3 regions of the Candidatus Contubernalis alkaliaceticus genome follow, and region 2 is predicted to be linked to each of the others. Evidence: riboswitches for the same ligand, from Rfam matches in the RefSeq annotation. Region 2 holds a riboswitch; each other region holds the start of a gene.
The links. Region 2 has a riboswitch for cobalamin ahead of HUE98_RS10575 (ABC transporter substrate-binding protein). Riboswitches for the same ligand answer to the same signal wherever they lie in the genome.
Positions count from the first base shown of each region.

Region 1 (7,607 bases), 700 kb from region 2:
TCATCCCCATGGGCACTTCCGCCAGACCGGTATTGTTTACTTTACCCGTCAAAGAAAAAATCATAGTTCCTTTACTTTTTTCCGTGCCAATGGAAGCAAACCACTCCGCACCCTTTTCCATAATAATGGGCACCGTAGCCCAGGTTTTTACGTTATTGAGCACAGTAGGTTTGTCCCATAACCCTTTTTCCGTAGCATGGGTATGCTTATCCCGGGGTTCCCCCACCTTTCCTTCAATAGAAGCAATGGAAGCACTGGATTCACCACAAACAAAAGCGCCTCCCCCCCGGTTTATCTTAACGTTAAAATTGAAATCCATTCCCATAATACCTTCACCTAACAGACCATATTCTTTAGCCTGTTCAATAGCCTGTCCAAAATTTTCTATGGCCAGGGGATATTCCCTGCGGACATAGATATAACCCTGGTTAGCTCCCACGGCATAGGCCCCGATAATCATACCCTCTAGAACAGAATGAGGATTTCCCTCCAGAATACTTCTATCCTGAAAACAACCGGGGTCACCTTCGTCCGCATTGCAGATCAAATATTTGGGATCTCCCGGAGCATTAAAACAGGACTGCCATTTTACCCCCGTGGGAAATCCCCCGCCTCCCCGCCCTCTCAGGTTGGAGGTCTTGATTTCCGAAATAACCTGCTTTGGAGTCATGTTTTCCAGCACTTTTTTCAGAGCGCTGTATCCCCCTAAAGCCATATAGTCTTCAATCTCCGTCGGCACCAGCTTTCCATTGTTAGCCATCAAAAGACGGTATTGTTTTTTATAAAAAGGCACGTCATGTTCTTTAATAATCTGTTTTCCCGAAACAGGCTCCACATATGAAAGACGTTCAATTATTTCATCCTTAATAATAGTCTTTTCAATAATTTCTTCAACATCTTCTTCCTGAACCCTACAGTAAAGAATATCACCCGGTGTTATAACTACCAGGGGACCCTGCTCACAAAAACCATGGCAACCGGTTAATTTTGTATCCAACTGGAAGTCTAATCCCTTTTGTTTCAAAAGAGACTTAAAAGAGGATAACACTTCCAAAGCTCCGGAAGCCATACATCCTGTTCCACAGCAGACAGATACACAGGGCTTTCCTGACACCCTGTTCTCCTTTATGGATTCTCTCAATATTTCTAAATCCCATGGACTAGTTATCTTCTTTTTCATGATATCCCCCCATAAGCTTACCAATCTTATTTAGGGTCAGCTTCCCATGATATTTGCCGTCCATTACTACCAGAGGACCCAAGGCACAGGCACCTACACAGTTCACCGTCTCCAGGGAAAACTCTCCATCCTCAGAAGTCTTTCCTGGGCTTACCTTAAATCCCTGGCATACCTTCTCCAAGATTCGAGGAGCACCTCTCACGTGACAGGCGGTCCCCATACACACCTGAACCTCATGTTTCCCTTTGGGAACTAAACTAAAACATTTGTAGAAGGTAGCGAGACTGTAAAGCTGGCTCATAGATACTGCCAACTTCTTTGAAACCCGGTGCAGAGCTTCTTCCGGCAGATAACGGTATTCATCGTTGATGTCCTGCAAAATAGAAATGTAAGGTACGTCTTCTTCACTACTGTACTTATCAATCATCTGGTCAATCTTTGTTAAGTCTACCTTCATTTAGCTGCGGTAACTTGTTTTAGAGTTTGTCCGAAAACCCAAAACACTTACCTTTCTCCCTCCTTTTCTCCTTTGTAAAAGTTTTGCTGAAAGCCCCATTGCTTGAGCAAAAACCCATTACAAGGCGGAAAAGCCTATAAAAAAACAGAGGATAAAGGCTTTTGCGTCTTTGCAAGAAGCAAGTTATTACTCCGCTCATCTTTTAAAATAATTTTTACATGATGCAAAAAGGTTTCAAGCATACTCCTAAATTATAAACTGCCATAAAACTAACTGTCAAGAAAATTGCTTTCACATTATGAAATGTGTGCATTTTTTCACAATGCAACCGCCTCTTTCATTATACAAAAACGCATGACAGCGGAAGGGACAAGGGGCCCGTCCCCCTTGTCCCTCTTTGTCCCTCCCTTCATTCCTCCTTTTACTCCGTCTTACCTGTTACCCCTGCCTCTGAGAAAGTGGCCATTTCATTTAATATTTTTAAAGAGCCATCAATAATGTTCATAGCCAGAGCTGCCCCTGTTCCTTCACCCAATCGCATATTCATATGAAGCATTGGTTTTAACCCCAGATAGTCCAGCATCGCCTTATGACCCGGTTCTTCTGAAAGGTGGGAGGCAATAAGATAATCTTTAACTTCATTTTTTAACGCCGCAGCAATTACGGCGGCCGCCCCAGAGATAAATCCGTCAATTACCACAGGAATCCGGTTGGCTCCACATGCCAGGATTACCCCCACCAGGCCGGCGATTTCATACCCGCCAACTTTAGATAAAACATCAATAGGGTCATCAATATCAGGCTTGTTTACCTCTACAGCGCGTTTTATGGCATTTATCTTAATCTTCAGCCTTTCATCATCCACTCCAGTCCCCCGACCCACTACATCTTCTACTTCTTTTTTAGAGTACAATGAAATTATGGCTGTGCTGGGGGTGGTATTTCCAATACCCATTTCTCCAATTCCTATCAAAGCGGTCCCTTTTGCAAAACAATCTTCTGTCACTTCAATTCCATTTTCTATGGCTTTCACCGCCTGCTCCCTGCTCATAGCCGGACCTTTGCACATGTTATCCGTTCCATAGGCTACCTTTTTCTTAATTAAAACTTTCATATCCGGCAGGTCACTGGCCACTCCGATATCTACAATAATTAATTCTGCTCCCACGTGACGGGACAACACATTCATGGCCGCACCACCAGAAATAAAATTCATAACCATCTGAGGAGTGACTTCACTGGGATAAGCGCTTACCCCTTCTTCCACAATCCCATGATCCCCAGCCATGATTATGCTGGTTTTTTTTGGCAGCCCCGGTTTTACTACTTTGGTAATCCCGGCAATTTTTTTAGCAATACATTCCATTACCCCCAGGCTTCCCGGGGGTTTGGTCAGGTCATCCAATCTACCTTGAGTTTTCTCCATTACCTCTCCATCAATTGGTGAAATTTTTTTAAGAATTTCCTCAAATCTCTGCATCTTATTTTTCCTCCTTTTTTTAAATAAATAAAAAACCCCAGCCAAATAAAAACTAGGCCGAGGATTTTACCATTATCCTTCAGCAGTCTTCCTCTCCACGGGGAAAACTAACTCTAATACAGGCAGGTCTCCTGGCTCCCTTTCATCATCCTCCATCCCTTCCCATTCTATAATTCCTTGAACAGTGGGTTTATTACAGAGGACTCCCCGGTTACAGTGGCGGGACCGCCCGGGATTTTAACCCGGTTCCCTATTCTCCATAACGGCACCTGTTTTAGTTTTACTATTCTATTATTTATTAAGATTATATAAATCAATTACAGTGTTGTCAATAAGTGAACCAGATATAATTACTGGTTTTTTATGGCTTTTTATGGCTATATAATTTTTTGTTTATTTTTCTAAGTTAAGTCAAAACTATAATTAGAATGAATCTAATGGAGGTGAAAAAGATGCAATTAGTTGCAATTGTTTCCGAAGAAGTACGATTAGCAGCTCTATATGACAGATTAAAAACAGAGGGATTTAATGATTCAGATATTCATATATCTGAGCTGGATGACCGAGATAATTTTCGTGAATTGGATCAAAATATTGATTACCAGCAGTTTGATGACAACAGCTTTATGATGGGTTTTAAAGTTCCGGACAATAAGGTAGACAGAATAAAAGACCTTTTTGAAAAGGAGGGAGTCAGGGAAGTCTATCTTCACTAGACCTCCAACCAGAACTAAAAACAGGAAAGTTACAATAAAAAGCTTCATCTGCAGCAGCGGATGAAGCTTTTGAAGTTAGAAAATTTTGTTATTTTAAACAAAGAATATTTGTGTGTTTAAATATTACTCAACCTTGATTGCTTCCTCAGGGCACTCATCTTCACAGGTGCCACAATCTGTACACTCATCATTATTTACAACCGCGATGTCATCCTCAATAGTAATACATTCTGCCGGACACTCATCAACACAGCTTCCACAACCAGTACACTTTGCCTTATCAACTAACGCTGCCATTATATCCCTCCTTCTATTATTTAATAATTATTTTAGTGCGCAAGCACTATAAAAATCCCTATTCGACAACGAATTAAATAATTCCTTCAAGAATAAAAAAGTAATTTTTGAAATCACTGTTATGTCTTCTCAACTTCTCAAAATACTTCTTCATAGCCGTGCTTTAATCCTTCTTTTCATTAGTTCTTAATGTAAAACTACAGGGGAGAAGCTCAACTATAGATTTAACGGTAAAACCTGATGATCCCCCCATGATTACCTGAATATCTGCCCCAAACTCCGCCAGAACCTGTCGGCACTCCCCACAAGGAGTAGCACTATGCGACCCGGCATGTATAGCTATGGCTATAAATTTCCGGCTTCCCTGAGAAACGGCTTTATATACACAAACCCTCTCCGCGCACATGGTAGAGCCATAAGCAGCATTTTCTACATTACAGCCGGTAAATATTAAATTGTCTTTTGTAAGCAGAGCAGCCCCTACTTTAAATTTTGAGTAGGGAGCATAGGCAAATTCCCTGGCTGCTTCCGCTTTTTTTAATAAATCTTTATAATCCAATATTCTTTTCTCTCCTAATGCTTAATCGGAATATGCGGGTAAAGTAAGGTTATCCACCTTTTCAATATCCATACGGAGTCCATAACGTATCTCTAATTGACTTTTTATTAGAGTCATACCGCCTACCAGGATCTCCGGATTACCCACAGCTTTTATAACCACAGGGTTTACAGGTATACTCTCATCATTCACTCTGATAATTGAGCCAACACACCGAATATGAGAGGTAGCTATAATGCGCTGGTCCCCTACAGCCACACCTTGAGCATCAGAGTTAAATAGTTCATGTACCAAATTCCTAATATCAGTATCGTGGACGATTTCTTCTGAAGTTTGGCCATTTTCTTTATCATATAACCGGATAATAATACCTGCTCCCGTCATCTCCGCAAGCCCTGCCGCCACCCTGGTCTCATAAAGTATATTTCTGAGTGAATTCAATTCATTAGTCAGCACATTAACTTGATCCAGAGGGTTATGGGTAGCCACCGGTTTGCCCTGGCCGTTTTCCACTTCTATTTCAATAATCTGCCGGGGGGAAAAATCACTTTGAAAAGCCGTTTTGTTAATTTCCTCTAAAGTTTTTTCTTCAATTACACCTTCCGGCTCCACAATTATGCCTGTTTCGAAATCATAGGTAATGGTAACATTTAAGTTGGATTTTATCTCCCTGATTTTTGAATCCTTATTTATCAATGACAGGATTAACTCCTGTTGATAACTCTCATACTCTCTAGAAATAGTTTCCTGAACAGTCCGGGCGTTTGATAAGATTATCTTATATAATTCTTCGTTCCCTGTTGCCAACTCTATATCATAATAAAACCGAGATAAAGTTTCCATCACCCTGGGCCGTTGATCAACCTCCAGCTTTTCTGCCTGCCGGCGGTTGTACTGAACAATTTCCTCAGCCAATAATTTCTTGCTGCTTAGATTATCAGAAATTTCCGACTGTACAGGTCGCAAGAAATTTATCCCTATAGTTAGTAGAAATGTGTTTAATATCAAAAGAAAAATAGCAAAAAGTAAGAGCTTATTCTCCTTTACATGAACGGTTAAAGTTTTCATCCAGGCATTGAATCCCCCTAGCAAAATAATCTTAGTAAAACAAAATAGAAAAATTATAAGTTTGAAGACTCATTCTTAAGTTCGACATTTCTGGCAAGAACCCTACTAAAAAAGAATTTTAAATAATAAGGTTTCTTAAAGGTTGTTTTCAGGGCTAAAAACTCCACCGGAAATAATCAGCTTGAGTCCTTCTTCCACAGACATTTTCAAAAGGGTTACCTCCTGGCTGGGAACTAAGACCAGCATCCCTGAGGTAGGGTTAGGAGAAGTGGGGATAAACACATTTAAAGTTTTAGAATGAGTACTATCTTGAACTTCCCCCCGGCTCTCACCGGTCAAAAAACCTAAAACATAAATACCTTTCCGAGGATACTCTATCATAACCACCTCTTTAAAGGCAGTTTTATTCTGCTTCATAAAGGAATCCACAATCTGTTTAAAAGACGAGTATACATTTCTAAGCAGCGGAATCCTAAAAAAAATATGATCCATTAATCCCAGTATTTTTCTTCCCAAATAATTAGAAGTCAAATAGCCCACCAGTAAAATAAATAATATAGTGATAATGAAGCCTAATCCCGGCAGTGGACTTCCATAAATACTGGTTATGAGAGAAGACAACATGCCCTCTAGAAAATTAAAAAGCAGCCAAAAAACATAAAGGGAACCCACCGAAGGAATTAAAACAGCCAGACCAGCAATAAAGTAATTTCTTATCCTTTTAATCATACTACTACCTCCACAACATTACTAATTTAGGAACAAAAATAATTAAAGCTGTTACCACAGAAAAAATTGCGGAAGTTAAAACCGCACCGGCGGCAACATTTTTCGCCACCTGGGCCAGGGAACAAATTTCACTGGTACATAAATCTACAGTTTTTTCCACTGCAGTATTCACAAGCTCCGCCGTAATAACCATAAAAATAGCATTTAAAACAAATAAAAACTCCACCGTAGAAACATTCAAGCAATAGCTCAAAACAAGAGCTAAAAAAGCAGCCATAACATGAAATCTAAAATTTACCTGAGTTTTTATAGAGTAACCAATACCATGAATGGCATAAGGAAAGCTTTTTATAATTTTCTTGAACATTTTCTCACCCTATTTTATATTATACCCTTGATAACCTATTATTTCCATAATTTTCCCCATTTTATTCCACATCTGCTCATATTCTTCTTCACTTGAGTGATGATATGACAGAAGATGAAGAAAGCCATGAATATATAACAGGGCTATTTCCTTATTTATTGAATGTCCTGCTTCATCTGCCTGCGCCTTTGCTTCCTCCAAAGATATTACAATATCCCCCAGAAGCACTTCGGGCTCTTGGAAAAATTCCTCACCTTTATCTTCTTCCAGAGGGAAAGAAAGGACGTCGGTAGCCTGGTCTTTTCCCCGATACTGTTTATTTAACTCTCTTATATAATGATTGTCCACAAAACAAAGACTGACCTCTATATCATGGGAAAGCTTTTCCTCCTTCAGCATCTCTTGGGTAATTAGTTCCAACTGGGACAACAACTTGTCCTCTAATTGTATTTTATCCTGAAGGTCCCTTATTAATAACGGCATTTGTTTTTTGTGCCCCCCTTTCGATTTCCGCTTTCAAATCTTTCTCCGGATATTCTATTCGGGAGTGAAAAATACCCGAAAGAATGCTGGTTAATGCGTCAGCAATTTTATCCAAGTCCTTCAAGGTCAGGTCACTTTCATCCAGCTGACCATCATTTAGCTTTTCCTTAATAATCTTTCTAATCAACCCCTCTACCCTTCCCGAGGTAGGCTTGGACATGGCTCTAACCGCAGCCTCCACGGCATCAGATATCATGATAATAGCCGCCTC
Region 1 covers NZ_CP054699.1:2,814,268-2,821,874, forward strand. Annotated here, with positions in the region: gene HUE98_RS14060 (NADH-ubiquinone oxidoreductase-F iron-sulfur binding region domain-containing protein) at 1-1,180, opposite strand, end outside; gene HUE98_RS14065 (NADH-quinone oxidoreductase subunit NuoE family protein) at 1,161-1,637, opposite strand; gene cobT (nicotinate-nucleotide--dimethylbenzimidazole phosphoribosyltransferase) at 2,059-3,117, opposite strand; cobalamin riboswitch at 3,222-3,405, opposite strand; gene HUE98_RS14075 (hypothetical protein) at 3,570-3,833, shown strand; gene HUE98_RS14080 (indolepyruvate ferredoxin oxidoreductase subunit alpha) at 3,957-4,130, opposite strand; gene HUE98_RS14085 (cytidine deaminase) at 4,294-4,689, opposite strand; gene HUE98_RS14090 (DUF881 domain-containing protein) at 4,711-5,757, opposite strand; gene HUE98_RS14095 (DUF502 domain-containing protein) at 5,893-6,486, opposite strand; gene HUE98_RS14100 (diacylglycerol kinase family protein) at 6,491-6,853, opposite strand; gene ybeY (rRNA maturation RNase YbeY) at 6,863-7,336, opposite strand; gene HUE98_RS14110 (HD family phosphohydrolase) at 7,305-7,607, opposite strand, start outside.
Region 1: linked by a shared signal. The riboswitch ahead of cobT (nicotinate-nucleotide--dimethylbenzimidazole phosphoribosyltransferase) and the one ahead of HUE98_RS10575 (ABC transporter substrate-binding protein) in region 2 are both predicted to bind cobalamin.

Region 2 (7,607 bases):
TGATGGTATTTAAAAGTCCCAACCCGGTTACCGTACCATAGGAAGATTCCGTATTAAAAGGATCCCGAAGTTCTAACCCCAGCATCTGGTACCCGCCGCATATCCCTACCACGGGCACACCTCTATCAAAAGCGTTTACAATTTGACCGGCACAACCGGTTTTTGTCAAATGAATCATGTCTGCCACACTGTTCTTTGAACCGGGAATAATCACCGCATCGGTTTGTCTAATCTCTTCCCCGGGCTTGATAAACTTCAGGTGAATCCCGGGTTCTCCTTTTAATGCATCAAAGTCGGTAAAGTTTGATATTCGGGGAAGATTGATAACGGTTATTTCAATATCCTTGTCTCCGCCAAGTCCCTGGGAATGCCTGGTGTCATCCAGGGAAACACCGTCCTCAGCAGCCAGATTCAACCCCCGCATATATGGTATTACCCCCACTACCGGGATTCCAGTCCTCTCTTCTACCATGCGAAGGCCTGGTTCCAAAATGCTCAAATCCCCCCTGAACATGTTGAAAATAAAACCGGCCACCCTTTTCCTGTCTTCAGGCAGAAGCAGCATCATGGTCCCTACTACCGATGCCAGGGCACCTCCCCGGTCTATATCTGCTATTAAAATCACCGGAACATCCGCCATCCTGGCCACCAGCATATTTGCAAGATCATTTTGACGTAAATTAATTTCCGCAGAGCTGCCGGCCCCCTCAATTACCAAATAATCATAATGGCTTCTTAGTTCCTTTAATGAAGTTTCGATAGCTCCTTTACAGACCCGTTGATATTCCTCTTCCTTTTCCCCGACCTTTCTATCTCTCCAGGGTTTCCCCCGGATTATTACCTGGGCTTCTCCATTCCCCTTAGGCTTCACCAAAACCGGGTTCATGTCCACTGTGGCTTCAATCCCACAGGCCATGGCCTGTTCCCCCTGGGCCCTGCCAATTTCCCCACCATTTGCGGTTACATATGAATTCAAAGCCATATTCCAGCCCTTAAAGGGAGCAACCTTGATTCCATCCTGTTTAAATATACGGCATAGAGCTGTAGCTACCGCACTTTTGCCCACATTGGACGCAGTTCCCTGCAGCATAATTCCACCTGTCAAGTAAAACCCCTCATTTCCTTTTCCTTTTGTTAAAAACAAAAAACCTGTTCTCAGGAAAAAAACAGGTGATAAAGCACACCCTTTTCCTCGAAGGATGAAGCTGGCAAAAAAGATGATCTAGCCTTAAATCTGTAGATAAAAAGGAACCCTTTGTCAAAGGGCTTCTCCGTATTCAAAGAAATCATTTAGATTTTTTCCAATTGTTCTAATAGTTCTTTTTCAAGGTTAATCTCCCTGGCGCCTTTTTCCTTCATCTGATGAAAAATTTGGGCAGCCTCACCGCCGGTAAAATCTCTACGAGATATATCCACTCCATCATAAATCAACACCGGAATTCCCTCCTCCAGGGCAAACAAAGCGGCTTCCAGGTTCCTTACATTTCCCTTCCCAAAGGGAACATTGGCCAAAATCACCAGGTCGCTTCCCTTGATTACCTCCAGGTTCTCCCGATGTTTTTCTTGGCTCACCGGTGAGAATGGAAGTTCCTCTACTATTTTCAGCCCCAGATTTCTGGCGGTCTCACAGTCCGTATCCCTACCATTTAACACCCCCAAAGAAATGTGATGACCCAGATAATAGAAAAGTTTGGTCAGAGGATTGGCACTGCCCCCGCCCCCTATTATATGAATCTTTTTTGGAGGCACATTATTATCTGCACTGCTGCGTTTTGGGAGCAGCGAAATATAAGGGGTGCCATTTATAGGATGCTCACTTATAATAACTTTGGTGCCGTATACTTCCTGAATATTTTCTACAGTCATAACATTGGAAGGCGTCCCAATGTTAAATATTTTCCCTGCCTTTAAAAGTATAAGATAATCACAGTACTGAGAAGCCAGATTCAAATCATGCAGGACAGCAATAACCGTCATGTTTTTCTTCCGGTTCAGCTCCCTCATTAAATCAAAAATTTCCGTCTGATAGGAAATATCCAAAAAAGCTGTAGGCTCATCCAGTAAAATAATCTGGGGTTCCTGGGCCAGGGCCCGGGCCATAATTACCCTCTGACGCTCCCCACCACTGAGCTCCGTAATAGAACGATCCTTTAAGGACCAGCTGTTAGTAACCTCCATTGCTTCCCGCACAATTTTTTCGTCCTTTGGGCCCTCCTTTTCAAACCTACTTAAGTGAGGAACCCTCCCCATCATCACGATTTCAAAAGCCGAAAAATCAAACCCTACAGAAGTGTCCTGAGGAACTACCGCCATGGACCGGGCAACTCTCTGCCGGGACATTTTTGAAATATCTTCATCCTCCAATAATACGGCTCCCTCCACCGGTTTTAACAAAGCATTGACATTTTTAATCAAGGTTGACTTTCCCGAACCATTTGGCCCGATAATTCCAACAAAATCACCCTTTTTTATCTCCGTATTAATACCTTCTAGAACCGGGGAGGACTGGTAGGAAAAAGTTAAATTATGCACTTTTAAATTTACAGACATGTGTCTTCCTCCTACTAAAAGCGAAATTCTTTCCGCTTACTTCTAAGTAAATAAATGAAGAACGGAGCTCCTAAGAAAGCAGTTATAATTCCCACAGGCATTTCAATAGGCGCCATCATGGTTCTGGCCAGGGAATCCACCCAAATTAAATAGATGCCTCCCACCAATGCTGATGTAGGTATTAATATTCGATGATCAGGGCCAACAATCATCCTGACCGCATGGGGAATAATCAGCCCCACGAATCCAATCATTCCGCTGACGGAAACCACCGCACCGGTAATTAAAGAAGCGGCTACCAAAATTATTTTTTTAACTCGGTCCACCTCAATCCCTAAATTTGAGGCTGCCTCTTCCCCCAGCAAAATTACATTCAAGTCCCGGGACCAATAAAATATTACTGAAGATCCAATAATCACGTAGGGTAGTACCATAATCACATGGGACCAGGTCTTCATGCTTAATCCCCCCACCAGCCAAAAGTAAATCCCCCGAATCTGTTCCCCTGAGGAGAGCATCAGCAGTGATATTACCGCCGAAAGAAAGGAACTGACCACTACACCGGCCAGAAGCAGGGTCACCACAGGTATGCTGTTCCCCACCCGGGAAAGGTTGTATACAAAAAATAAAGCCACTAAAGCTCCTAAAAAAGCAAAAAAAGGTATCCCGCCAAAAAAACTCAATCCATAACTGTTTTGTATGAACATGGCCAGAGTAGCCCCCAGGGCTGCACCGCTGGAAACTCCAATGGTGTAAGGGTCAGCCAGGGGGTTGCGAAGCAACCCCTGAAATGCTGCCCCAGCAATAGAAAGAGAGGCTCCAACGATAAATCCCAGTACCACCCGAGGAAGCCTCATATTAAATATAATAGTTTCCCAGGTTGAAGGCCAGTCCTCCTGAATAAATTGACCGAAGTATGTGATTTTATTTATGACCATCCTGACTACATTCATAAAGGATATTTCCGCTACCCCAATAGTAGTAGTCACCACAATTGAAAAGACGGCCAAGATTACCAGAAAGACAATTATTAAGGGACGAAAGTTCAAGGTGTTAGCACCCTTTCTTCTGTTATCTGTTGGGATGTATTATATCTAAAATATGCTTAAGTCCTAAAGCAACCCTTGGGCCAGGCCTGGAGACCAGGTCACCATCTGCGTCATAAACTTGTTCATTTTGCACGGCTTTTAAATCCTGCCAATTATCCCGAGCCATAACTATTTCCTTCATGGGATGAGTGCAAATGATCACATCTGGATCATCCTCAAATATTTTTTCTTCACTCAAGACCGGCCAGCCTGCACCTACATCTGCAGCTATGTTGATGCCCCCAGCTGTTTCAATTAAATTATTTAGATATGTATCACTGCCTACAGAGTAGAGGGATTCCGTATCCAACATAACAAATACTTTAGGCTTAGCATCATTTTCCAGATTTGAAGTAAATTCTTTTATCTCATCAATGTCGGCAGAAATTTCTGCAATCAAATCTTCTGCCTTATCAGATGTGTTGGTAATTTTGCCCACCAGTTCAAAGGAATGCAGCACCTCATCTAAGGTCTTAGAATCTAAATCTATAACAGCATATCCCTGTTCTCTTAAAGTATCTACGGCTTCATCATAATGTTCAAAGGTAAAAATAATATCAGGGTCTAAGGAGACTACCTTTTCTACATTAACTATGAAATCCCCCACCTTTTCTTTCCCTTTAGCCTCCTCGGGATAATAACAGAATTCTGTTACACCGATGACCTTATCACCTAACCCCAAGGCAAAAAGAGTTTCCGTTGCACTGGGCCGGAGAGAAACAATGGTTTCGGGTTCCTTTTCTATCACAACTTCATTGCCGGCCATATCTATTATAGTTATAGGGAATGTTAGGGCCTCTTGGTTTTCCTTCTCCTCAGTGACAATATCCTTATCATCGGTAACAGGATCTTCACCTTCAGCTGCACAACCAAAACAGCTGCCTAAAACAAAAATCCCCAGAATAACGACAAATGCAGTTTTAAACCATAATTTATTAAACAAAACAGTAAACCCCCTTAAATTTTATATTCAATTAATTATTAAACACCTAAACCCTTCCATAAAACAAAAAAACTCAGCCTTCAGCGCCGAGAAATAAAAGAATCTTATTTACGCACCTCCTTTTCCCTCGAAAGCAAACAGTACGTTCCATAATCAGGCAGGTTTCCTGGCTTCCTTTCACCGCTCCTTACCCCTTCCCCAAACACAAGAGAGTGGTTATGGTAAGTCGCTCCGGGTTACAGTGGCGGGACCGCTCGAGCATTGAACTCGATTCCCTTTTATCCGTTATAGGCACCTGATTATTTTATTATTTAGTTTTAAACAACTGAATTTATTATATCAGTCAGTTTCCAATACAACAACCCCTAAAACAAAAAAATATATCAAACACTTTACTTGCCACTTAGTAGTTTAGTTGTTAATCCCGCCCATTATTCTTTACCCTAAAATCCCCAATTCTCTCTTTAAAAGTCTGATTTCTTCCAAAGTCAAGTGACGATATTGCCCGGTTTTTAAGCCCTCTAAAGTAAGAAAAGAAAGCTGTATCCTTTCTAACCTGGTTACCGGATTGCCCACCAACTCAAACATTCTTCGGACCTGCCTCTTTCTCCCTTCATGTATTATAATCTCTACCCAAGCCCACCTTCTGGAAGATTCCACCTTAATAATTCTAACTCTGGCAGGTGAAGTCTTACCCTCTGTTAATAGAACACCTTTCTCAAGACTTTTTATCTTTTCTGGAGAAGGTATCCCCACAGTTTTTACCAGATATTTCTTATCTATCTTGTATTTGGGATGAGTAATCCGATAAGCTAACTGGCCGTCATTTGTTAACAGAAGCAGTCCTTCAGTATCCAAATCCAACCGGCCTACAGGATAAAGCCTTTCTTTGATTCCTGGAATTAAATCCATGACGGTAGGCCGATTATGAGGGTCATTTACCGAAGTAATATACCCCTTAGGCTTATTCAATAAGAGGTAAACCTTTTTCTCCTTATAAAGAACAGGGGTGTCATCAACCTTAACAACATCCACTTCAGGGTTAATTTTTATCCCTAAAGTTGTGATCACCCTATTATTTACCTTCACCTGCCCTTTCTTTATCAACTCTTCACTGGCTCTTCGGGAAGCGACTCCCGCCAGGGCCAGGTATTTTTGCAGCCTCAATCTTTCTCCCTCCGTTACATCCTCAATTAGTATGTTGAAATTCAATTCCAGCATCATATCTAAACCTATTTATATATTTTACCACGAAATTTAGTATAAATCCTTTAAATCTTTAAGGTAGCGTTAGGTAAGATCACCCCCCAAAAACTTTATTGCATATTAATACAGCCGCTAAAAAGCCGGCCATGTCTGCCAAGAGTCCCACCGTCAATGAATGTCTGATTTTTTTTATGCCTACGCTGCCAAAATAAACTGTTAATACAAAAAAGGTTGTGTCGGTGCTGCCCATCATGGTAGAAGCAATCCTTCCCACTAAAGAATCGGGGCCTTTATTCTGCAAAATTTCTGTAGTAATAGCCAGGGCACTGCTGCCGGAGACAGGCCTCATAATAGCCAGGGGAAGAATATCAGATGGAATACTTAAAAGATTAAAAAGTGGCATTAAAAAATGGGTGATAACATCCATGGCACCGGACTCTCGCAAGAGAGTAATAGCCACCAGCATTGCAATCAAAAAGGGAATCAGTTTTACTGCGGTATCAAACCCCTCCTTAGCTCCCTCTACAAAAACGTCAAAAACTTTAACCCCCTTAATATTGGCATATACCAGGGTTATCAATATAATTGCCGGGATCGTCCATACAGATATGATACTTATCATTTTTCCCAACATCTAAGACATTCCACCTTTCTTTCTTTCAAGAAAGCGATAACCCCGGTCAAATAATATGGCAACGGTAGTGGAGGTAGCTGTGGCAATCAGAGTAGTGCCGATAATTTCCGTAGGATTCATAGAACCTGTGGCAGAACGCAGGGCAATCACTGTAGCCGGAACCAGGGTTAAGCTGGAGGTATTGATGGCCAAAAAAGTGCACATATCTAAGGAAGCCGTATCTTTTTTAGGGTTCAGCTGCTGCATTTTTTCCATCGCTTTCAATCCAAAGGGAGTAGCCGCATTACCCATACCCAAAAGGTTAGCACTCATATTCATTAAAATTGCGCTCATAGCCGGATGGTTTTTGGGAATTCCCGGAAACAAGAAGGCTGCCACAGGCCTCAAGATTTTAATAATCACATTGATTAGACCGGATTCCTCAATAATTCGCATTATCCCCAGCCAAAATGCCATTATACTGATTAACCCAATGCATATGCTTACAGCCTGCTCCGCTGCAGAAAAAATTACTTCAGGTACGATGCTTATTCTTCCAAAAAAACCGGCAGTTACAATACCTATAAGCATTAAATAAAACCACAGGCGGTTGATCAATCAAAACACTCCAATCTAAATAGCATGAACCAGCCATTTTTTAAATGAATTAAAAAGAGTAATGAAGACATTTTTTTTATTAATGGATTCACCCGCTAACAAATTGACACTCTTAAGCTCTTCCCCCTGAAGGATCACTGTTATTTCACCTAAAACCTGCCCTTCTTTGATAGGGGCTTTTAAAGCAGATTTATCTACCAGTACCCTGTATTCAACCAGCTCTTCCTCTTCTTCTTCCAAAGGGAGGGTAAAACTGGCAGCGGTCACCAACCTTACTTTATCCTGATCCCCCCCCTCTACCTCCACGGTTTTAATAAACTGCTGATATTCCATCAGTTCACTGGGAGACCAGTTTTCAAACCCATAGTCCAGCAGATTTTTGGTATCCTCCCAGATATTATTGGAATTGAGAACTACTGCAACCAGCTGCCATTTATCCCGGGTGGCTGAGCCCACAAAACATGGACCGGCAGGAGTGGTCCATCCGGTTTTCACACCGTCTGCCCCGGGATACAATTCCAAAAGCTTATTTTGATTTCTTAAATAACGGTCCCATTCATGACCGGGCCAGGTTATCTTTTTCTCCTTG
Region 2 covers NZ_CP054699.1:2,116,024-2,123,630, forward strand. Annotated here, with positions in the region: gene HUE98_RS10560 (cobyric acid synthase) at 1-1,105, opposite strand, end outside; gene HUE98_RS10565 (heme ABC transporter ATP-binding protein) at 1,291-2,550, opposite strand; gene HUE98_RS10570 (FecCD family ABC transporter permease) at 2,565-3,599, opposite strand; gene HUE98_RS10575 (ABC transporter substrate-binding protein) at 3,622-4,581, opposite strand; cobalamin riboswitch at 4,721-4,895, opposite strand; gene HUE98_RS10580 (pseudouridine synthase) at 5,020-5,748, opposite strand; gene HUE98_RS10585 (spore maturation protein) at 5,882-6,421, opposite strand; gene HUE98_RS10590 (nucleoside recognition domain-containing protein) at 6,422-7,018, opposite strand; gene HUE98_RS10595 (D-alanyl-D-alanine carboxypeptidase family protein) at 7,034-7,607, opposite strand, start outside.

Region 3 (7,607 bases), 680 kb from region 2:
CTCCATGGATATGATAAAAACTATAGTTACAGTGTTTGTAGTTGTATTTTTAATCGTTATAGAACAGGTGGTGTAATTAAATGAATGCTGTGGATATAACAGGCCTTACCTATAATTATGACGATGGTACTGAAGCCTTGAAAGAGATCCATTTGAAAATAGAAAAAAACAAAAAAACAGCGATACTGGGTTCTAATGGAAGCGGGAAGACCACTTTAATTTACCACTTAAACGGGATATTTTTGCCCCAACAGGGACAGATTACAGTAATGGGTTATCCCCTAAAAAAGGAGAATATATCTAAGATTAGACAAATGGTGGGACTTCTTTTTGATAATCCCGATAATCAGCTTTTTTCCACCACCGTATTTAATGATATTGCTTTCGGGCCAAGGAATTTAAAGCTTTCAGAAGAAGAGGTTTTATCTAGAACCTTAAGTGCCATGAAGAGAGTAAACATTGAAGTTTTAAAGGACAAACCCCCTTATAATTTAAGCCTGGGTCAAAAAAAGAAAGTGGCCATAGCGGGACTGTTGGCCATGGAACCGGAAATGATGGTTTGTGATGAGCCTTTTTCCGGCCTGGATCCTTATTCTACCGGTCAAATGGTGGAAATCTTAAACGATTTAAATTCAAAAGGAGCCACCTTGATTCTCAGCACCCATGATGTTAACCTGGCTTTTACCTGGGCTGATCAGGTGATTATTATGAAAGAGGGCAAAGTGTTGGCTGCGGGAGAAGTGGAATTGTTAACAGATCGGGAATTGATGCTTCAGGCATTTTTGGAAGTTCCCATGCTGGCGGAGATTTTTAAAGGCACTGGATTCAAACCCCGGAATGCAGAAGAAGCGGTAGATGTAATTAAGTTTTATATCCAAAAGGTTTAAAATTTTTAGTCCAACTTTAAAATCTTAAAAGGGAAATCTAAAGCTCAATTGATACTGATGTAAAACATGAAAAAGGTAATATAAAAAAGATTATTTTATATTATAATCTCAGGGGACATTTGAAAATGTATACTAAAATGTTTAAAATTTTTGAGTAGATAGAAAATTTAAATAATGCAATTCACTTGCAATTACACATAATTTATTGTATTATAGAAGTAAGATTTTTTAGCAGTGTTATGAAGGAAGTAAGTGTAAGTTTAATATATTAATTAATAATTGAATATATAAGGAAACGAGTTTTTGCGGAATTAAAAGGGAAGCTGGTGAGAGTCCAGCACGATCCCGTCACTGTGATGGTGAGCCTTTTACACATACAGCCACTGGCAGTAGAGGTAATCTTTTAACCTCTGCCGGGAAGGCGTAAAAGTGTGATGAACCTAAGTCAGGAGACCTGCTTGTTTTCTCTTTATTAAAGTACCCACGGTGTATGGGGGTAGTTTTTATTTTTATTGATGTTAAGACCTTTATACCCATTACGGGTATAAAGGTTTTTTTATTATGGTGAAAGATGGAATTTTTTAGGAGGTGGTTCTTTATTTAATAATTTACAGCACTATGATGATGGTATTATAGGCAATAATTATTATTTATTTAAAAAAGAAAGAGGGGATTTTTTAAAAAATGAAAAAATACTGTATATTGTTTGTCATCCTAATTAGTTTATTGGCTTTTGCCGGCTGTGGGGACGATCATGGTCATGACCATGGGGATTTACCATTTGAATGGAGTGGTGAATTTACTTTTGAATTGGGCGTTTATAACCTGGAATTTATGGAAAGCGGTGATCCCTCTTGCGATATAGCTTTTGTATTGAATGAAGGAGATATGGAGGATATTGCTCATCATGCTCATCATATTTTGGAAGAAGAGGATATAACAGAGATTCAGCCCGGAGGTGATTTTATAGCTCTGCCGGACTATGGTTATACCTTGGTTTTAAACCCCGATCAAACAACTATTACCTTTGAGATAACGGAAGCAGGGGAGTATGTAGTGTTTCTTGAGCATTTTCCCTCTGAGTTTGACTTGAAAGTGTTAGACAGCAGCGGAAATGAGCTTACGGCTAAAAACCCGGTTGAGTATGAAGACGACCACTAGGTGTTAGATAAGAAATTGATGAGATAAGGTAACAGTTTTAATGTCTTTTGCAATTTCCACATTACATTAATGCTTCTGTTTTATAAGTGGCAGTGATGTCTATACGTTTTAAGAGGAGGTAATGAAGTGCATTTAGCCGATGGTGTTTTAAGCTTGCCGGTAGCAGCAGCAGCATTTGCGGGCGCAGGAGTTCTGGTAGCTTATTCTCTTAAAGGGGTCCAGGAGGAAGAGATCCCTATGATAAGTTTGATGACCGGAGGTTTTTTTGCTCTTTCTTTGATAAGCATTCCTGTAGGGCCTTCAACTATCCATCCTGTACTGGGAGGGCTTTTGGGTATAATTTTAGGAAGGCGGGCTCCACTGGCATTCTTTGTGGGCCTGCTGCTCCAAGCTATATTATTCCAGCACGGGGGCCTTTCTACTCTGGGTGCCAATACTCTTATGCTGGCTTTGCCGGCACTGGTGGTTCATAAAATGTTTCAAAGTATTCAAAAACGTTCTGTTTTTTTGGGGGGAGCCCTGTCAGGAGGGGTGGCCATTGCAGGTACGCTGGTGCTGTTGATTTCATTTTTATTGTTAAGTGACCAGAGATTTGCCGATGGGTTTTTCTCTGTGGTAAACCTTTTAATTGCCGGTCATCTGCCTTTAATCTTGGTAGAGGGTTTGATTACAGGTTATGCTGTTAAGTTTTTATATAATTCCAGGCCTAGTATGCTTAAGATCCCTGGAGTATCTGTTACAAACAATTCATCAATCTAGGGACAGCACCGGGAGATAAAGGGGTGGTATTTGTTAATGCACAAAGGTTTTAAGAGGTTTTTGATTTCCTTTCTTTTAACTACATTAATGGTTTTTCTTCTCTCTGCGCCGGTATACGCCCATCGAATGATTGTGGAGCAGGTGGAGGAAGGTATAGTTAAGGTTATATATGACGGGGGACGAATCGCCAGAAGAGCCGAAGTTGTTGTGTATGATGACATAGGCATTGAAATTGCTAAGGGAAGCCTGGATGAAAACGGACATTTTCAGTATCCTTTAGACCGGGGAGATGTCCTGGTGGTAGCTGATGACGGTTTAGGACACAGGGCAGAATGGAAAACCGGTGATTCCCATGGTGAGTTACTCCCCAGGGCTGTAACAATAGCTTTAGTGTTACTGGGATTTGTGGCTGTTGCTGTTTTTTTCAATAATCGGGTAAAAAAGAAAGAGGATGCACGTAAGCAATTATAAAGTTATAATTAAAATAAGAGAGCCAGAGGAACTATAAAAGCCCCTGGCTTTTTTTGAATTTATCGTTTGAAAAAAGTTCATGCAAACAGTATAATTCTCGTATAAGAATTATATGATTACAGGAGGAAGATATTGAAAGTAGACATTATTTCTGGATTCTTGGGTTCTGGAAAAACTACATTAATTAAAAAGTTTTTAAAAGAGGAGTTCTATCAGGAAAAACTAGCTATAGTTGAGAACGAGTATGGGGAAGTAAGTATCGATGGTCCCGTTCTTCAACAGGGTTCCTATTATGTAAAAGAAATTATGTCTGGCTGTATTTGTTGTACTTTGGTGGGAGATTTCGTGGATTCTATGGAGAAAATTATAAAGGATTACAGCCCTCAACGGATAGTTATTGAACCTTCTGGAGTGGCCAAGCTGTCGGAAGTTATCAGCGCGGTAAAAAAGTTAGAATTAAAATACCAATTGGAAGTAAATTTGCTCATTGCTGTGGTAGATGTATTGAAGTATAAAATGTATTTACAAAATTTTGGTGAGTTCTACCGAGACCAAATTGGCAATGCCCGCATGGTGGTTTTGAGCAGAACCGGGCAGGTAAACTCAAAGGATTTGAAAGTTGTAGTAGACAGCATAAAAACTATAAACAACAGCGCTGGAATCGTCACTACACCATGGGAGCAGATTACTGCAGGAGACATAACTGCTGCAGCAGAACCACTGCAGGAAGAAAACATATTAAGTGCTGCTGACCTGGACAGGGTTTTTGGCATTTTGGGGGGAACTATTGAGGATTTTAAAAAACCGTCGGGCTCCAGGGTAAAACATACTGCCGATGAGGTATTTGATGTGTGGGGGGTGGAGACCCCGGTTATTTTCGAAAAATCAAAATTGATGGAAATATTGGATGCCCTGGATACCAGCCGGGAGTTTGGCACGATTTTAAGGGCTAAAGGGATCCTTCCTGTTAACGGAGGCTCTTGGGTTTTGTTTGATTTTGTTCCGGGAGAAAAAGGGATGCAGGATACCTCCTCCACTTATACCGGGCGTATTGCAGTAATTGGAAAGTCTCTGCAAAAAGAAAAATTAAAGCAGTTATTTCAAGTAGAAAGGTAAAAAAAATGTCTATACCGGTAGATATCATTACAGGGTTTTTAGGTTCAGGAAAAACTACTTTAATAAACCGGATGATTCACCACTGCCTTTCTCAGGGGGAGCGGGTGCTGCTTATCCAATATGAAGTGGGTGAGGGTACCATATGGGAGAGTTCTAAAGAACAGGCAGGACTGATAACTGAAAATTTGGCAGTGGGGGAAGAGGGGCCCAATGATAAAGACTTATATGAATTACTGGAAAAAAATAAACCCTCCAGGATAATAATAGAATATAATGGGATGTTACTGCTGGAGCCTTTGCTGCAGCAGCTGGAAAAAAAACCGCTGCGGAAAAATATTTATATTCATGGGATTGTTAATGTAGTTAATGCCTCTACCTTTGAAAGTTATGCTCTTAACCTGGGGAATATTTTCTTGGAACCCCTGGCTAAAAGCGGCTATATTGTGTTTACACATTTGGCAGGAGAAAACAAAAAAGAGTACTCCCGGATTAAAAAACAAGTAGAAAAATTAAATCGTAATGCAGAGTTATATTTAGTTCCCTCATGGGAAGATACAGGTGATTTTTCTGAATTAGATTATTTTAAGTCTGAGGAATTTGGTTTTCGTTTTACCGTGGACCATCTGGCTGCTTTTTTCATTCTTTATATTCCCTTTCTTCTATCATTTATTTCTATTTGGGCAGCTAATTCGGGGATGGACCAAGGGCTGCTGAGACAGTTACAGGCGTTTAATACTATATTTGTCAGTATTTTGGTGCAAGCTTTTCCTTTTTTGTTGGCAGGGGTATTAATTTCTGCACTTATTCAAATTTTTATTCCAGAATCTTTGATTCACAGAATTTTTTCTCAGAGAATTTATCTGGCCATGGGAGCAGCAGTGATTGCTGGAGTATTCTTTCCCGTTTGTGATTGTGCTATTATTCCGGTAATGCGGAGGTTGGTCCAGAAAGGGATCCCTCTGGCAGCAGCAGTTACCTTTTTGTTGGCTTCTCCCATTGTGGATCCCGTAGTAATTGCGTCAACATTTTATGCCTTTCCACTGCAGCCGCAGGTGGCACTATGGAGGATAATCTTAGGGATAACTATCGCTTTAGCTGTAGGTAGTGTGTTTTTACTGTTTCCATATCGGAAAAAATTGCTCTTGGAAGATCCCGGTATGGGGTACTGCCAGTGCGCTTACTGCAGTCAATATGGAGATAAAGAAAGCAGCCTGCTGAATAAAATTAAGGGAGTCATTTCCCACGCTGGCACCGAATTTTTTGATGTGGGGAAGTATTTAATAATTGGAGCAGCTTTTTCAACTTTTCTTCAAACCAATGTGTCCAGAGAGACCGTTTTACTCTTCAGCGGGACTAATTTGGGGTCTCTGTTGACTATGATGTCTTTTGCCTTTGTTCTTTCAATATGTTCAACTTCCGATGCTTTTATTGCCATGAATTTTGCCAATACATTTAACCTGTCTTCTGTTCTAGGTTTTATGGTTTTTGGAGCTATGCTGGATATTAAAAACCTTATGATGCTATTAAGCGGTTTTAGAAAAGCCTTTGTCATACGTTTGGTGGTGATTATAATAATTATTTCCTTTTGTGTCCTTTTAACTTTTAGTTTAATTATGGGAGGATAATGAAAAATGAATTTTTTTAAAAAACGTATTATAAATATTGAAGCACTGCTTAAAATTGTTGTTCTCCTGGGGTTTTTTATTTTTTTACTTACATCGATAAATTCAGGCCAGATTTATCTTTATATAAATCCTAAAATGGTTATTTATGTGAAGCTGGGCATGGTGGTTATGTTTATTGTTGCAGTGGTAACCTTTGGCGAAATCTTTAGAATACCCAGGAAGAAAACAAGCTTTACCACCTTTGCACTTTTTTTTCTTCCCTTAATTACATTGGCAGCTTTTTCGCCGGTTTCCATTCAGTCATCTGATCTTCCCGGCAGAGAAATAAATGTTGGCAGGTCTGAGAATCGGCAGGTACAAGAGGATGACTATGATGAGTATTTCGAAGATGATCAGCATGTTGTCCAAGATATAGAGTTAGATATAAAGGAGTGGGAAGAAATCCAGACAGAGGATAGTATTGTTTTAGATGATACAAATTATTACAGCTGGCTTTTTGTAATATACTATGAAATAGAAAAATATGTGGATAAAGAAATAGAATTGGTAGGATTTGTATATAGAGATGATACACATACAAAAAATGAATTTGTGGTGGCTCGCCTTGCCATGGTATGCTGTGCAGCAGATATGCAGGTGATTGGCCTTTTGGTTCGCGATGAAGAAGATTTACACCTGGAACAAGATACCTGGGTTAAAGTAAAAGGGATTTTAAAAAAAGATGAATTTATGGGAGATACTCTACCCATAGTTGAGCTGGTGAGTGTGGAGGAGGTGGAGAAACCACAATGGGAGTATATTTATCCTTTTCCCACAGAATAGGAATAAGTATCTTTTACGTAGACTATTTTGTGATATAATTTAGGTGCTGTATAATTTGACTGAAGGTGAATTTGATGAACTCAGATACTGCTCGTTCTATGTTACAAAAAAATGGGTTTAAGTGTACCCCTGGAAGAATAGCTCTAATTAAGCTTCTTTTGAAAACAAAACAACCGCTGTCACAGCAGGAAATTTCCAATCAATTATTGGAGATTGATTTTAATTTTGTAAGTGTTTACCGGTCCTTGAATGCTTTTTTGAAGGCAGGCATTGTCCACCGAGTGGAAACCGGTGACCGGATCTGGCGGTTTGCCCTGACGGATACTAAAAACGGGGAGGAACATCATCCACATTTTGTTTGTAAGTCCTGCGGCATCGTGGAATGTATAAAAGAAATGAAGATTCCAGAGCTTTCAGAGCTCAGGCCAGGTTACACTGTGGAGGAACAAGAAATATTTATTAGAGGCCTGTGTGATAAATGTGCCCGTTAATTAGTGGACTTGTAATATTTTAGAGTGTAAAGGGGAGAGCTTAAATAGTAAAAAAGTTTATTCGGCAAAATAATTTATTTTTTTTGAATTTGAAGGTGCGCATTTCTTTTTAAATGAAAATAGTATCCTTTTTTGTGTTGAAAAAATCAGTAAGTTACCACTTACTGATTTTTTTCTTTTTAGAAGAAGTAAAGGTAAGGTCATCCAACTATTTAAAAGCCATTTGAATTTGCAGATTAAAGTTTGACCAGAACCGGTAAAAGAGGGATTAGAAA
Region 3 covers NZ_CP054699.1:2,799,688-2,807,294, reverse strand. Annotated here, with positions in the region: gene HUE98_RS14035 (energy-coupling factor transporter transmembrane component T family protein) at 1-76, shown strand, start outside; gene HUE98_RS14030 (ATP-binding cassette domain-containing protein) at 81-887, shown strand; cobalamin riboswitch at 1,168-1,363, shown strand; gene HUE98_RS14025 (hypothetical protein) at 1,572-2,048, shown strand; gene HUE98_RS14020 (CbiM family transporter) at 2,175-2,807, shown strand; gene HUE98_RS14015 (hypothetical protein) at 2,844-3,278, shown strand; gene HUE98_RS14010 (CobW family GTP-binding protein) at 3,411-4,394, shown strand; gene HUE98_RS14005 (permease) at 4,400-6,019, shown strand; gene HUE98_RS14000 (TIGR03943 family putative permease subunit) at 6,026-6,841, shown strand; gene HUE98_RS13995 (Fur family transcriptional regulator) at 6,916-7,332, shown strand.
Region 3: linked by a shared signal. The riboswitch ahead of HUE98_RS14025 (hypothetical protein) and the one ahead of HUE98_RS10575 (ABC transporter substrate-binding protein) in region 2 are both predicted to bind cobalamin.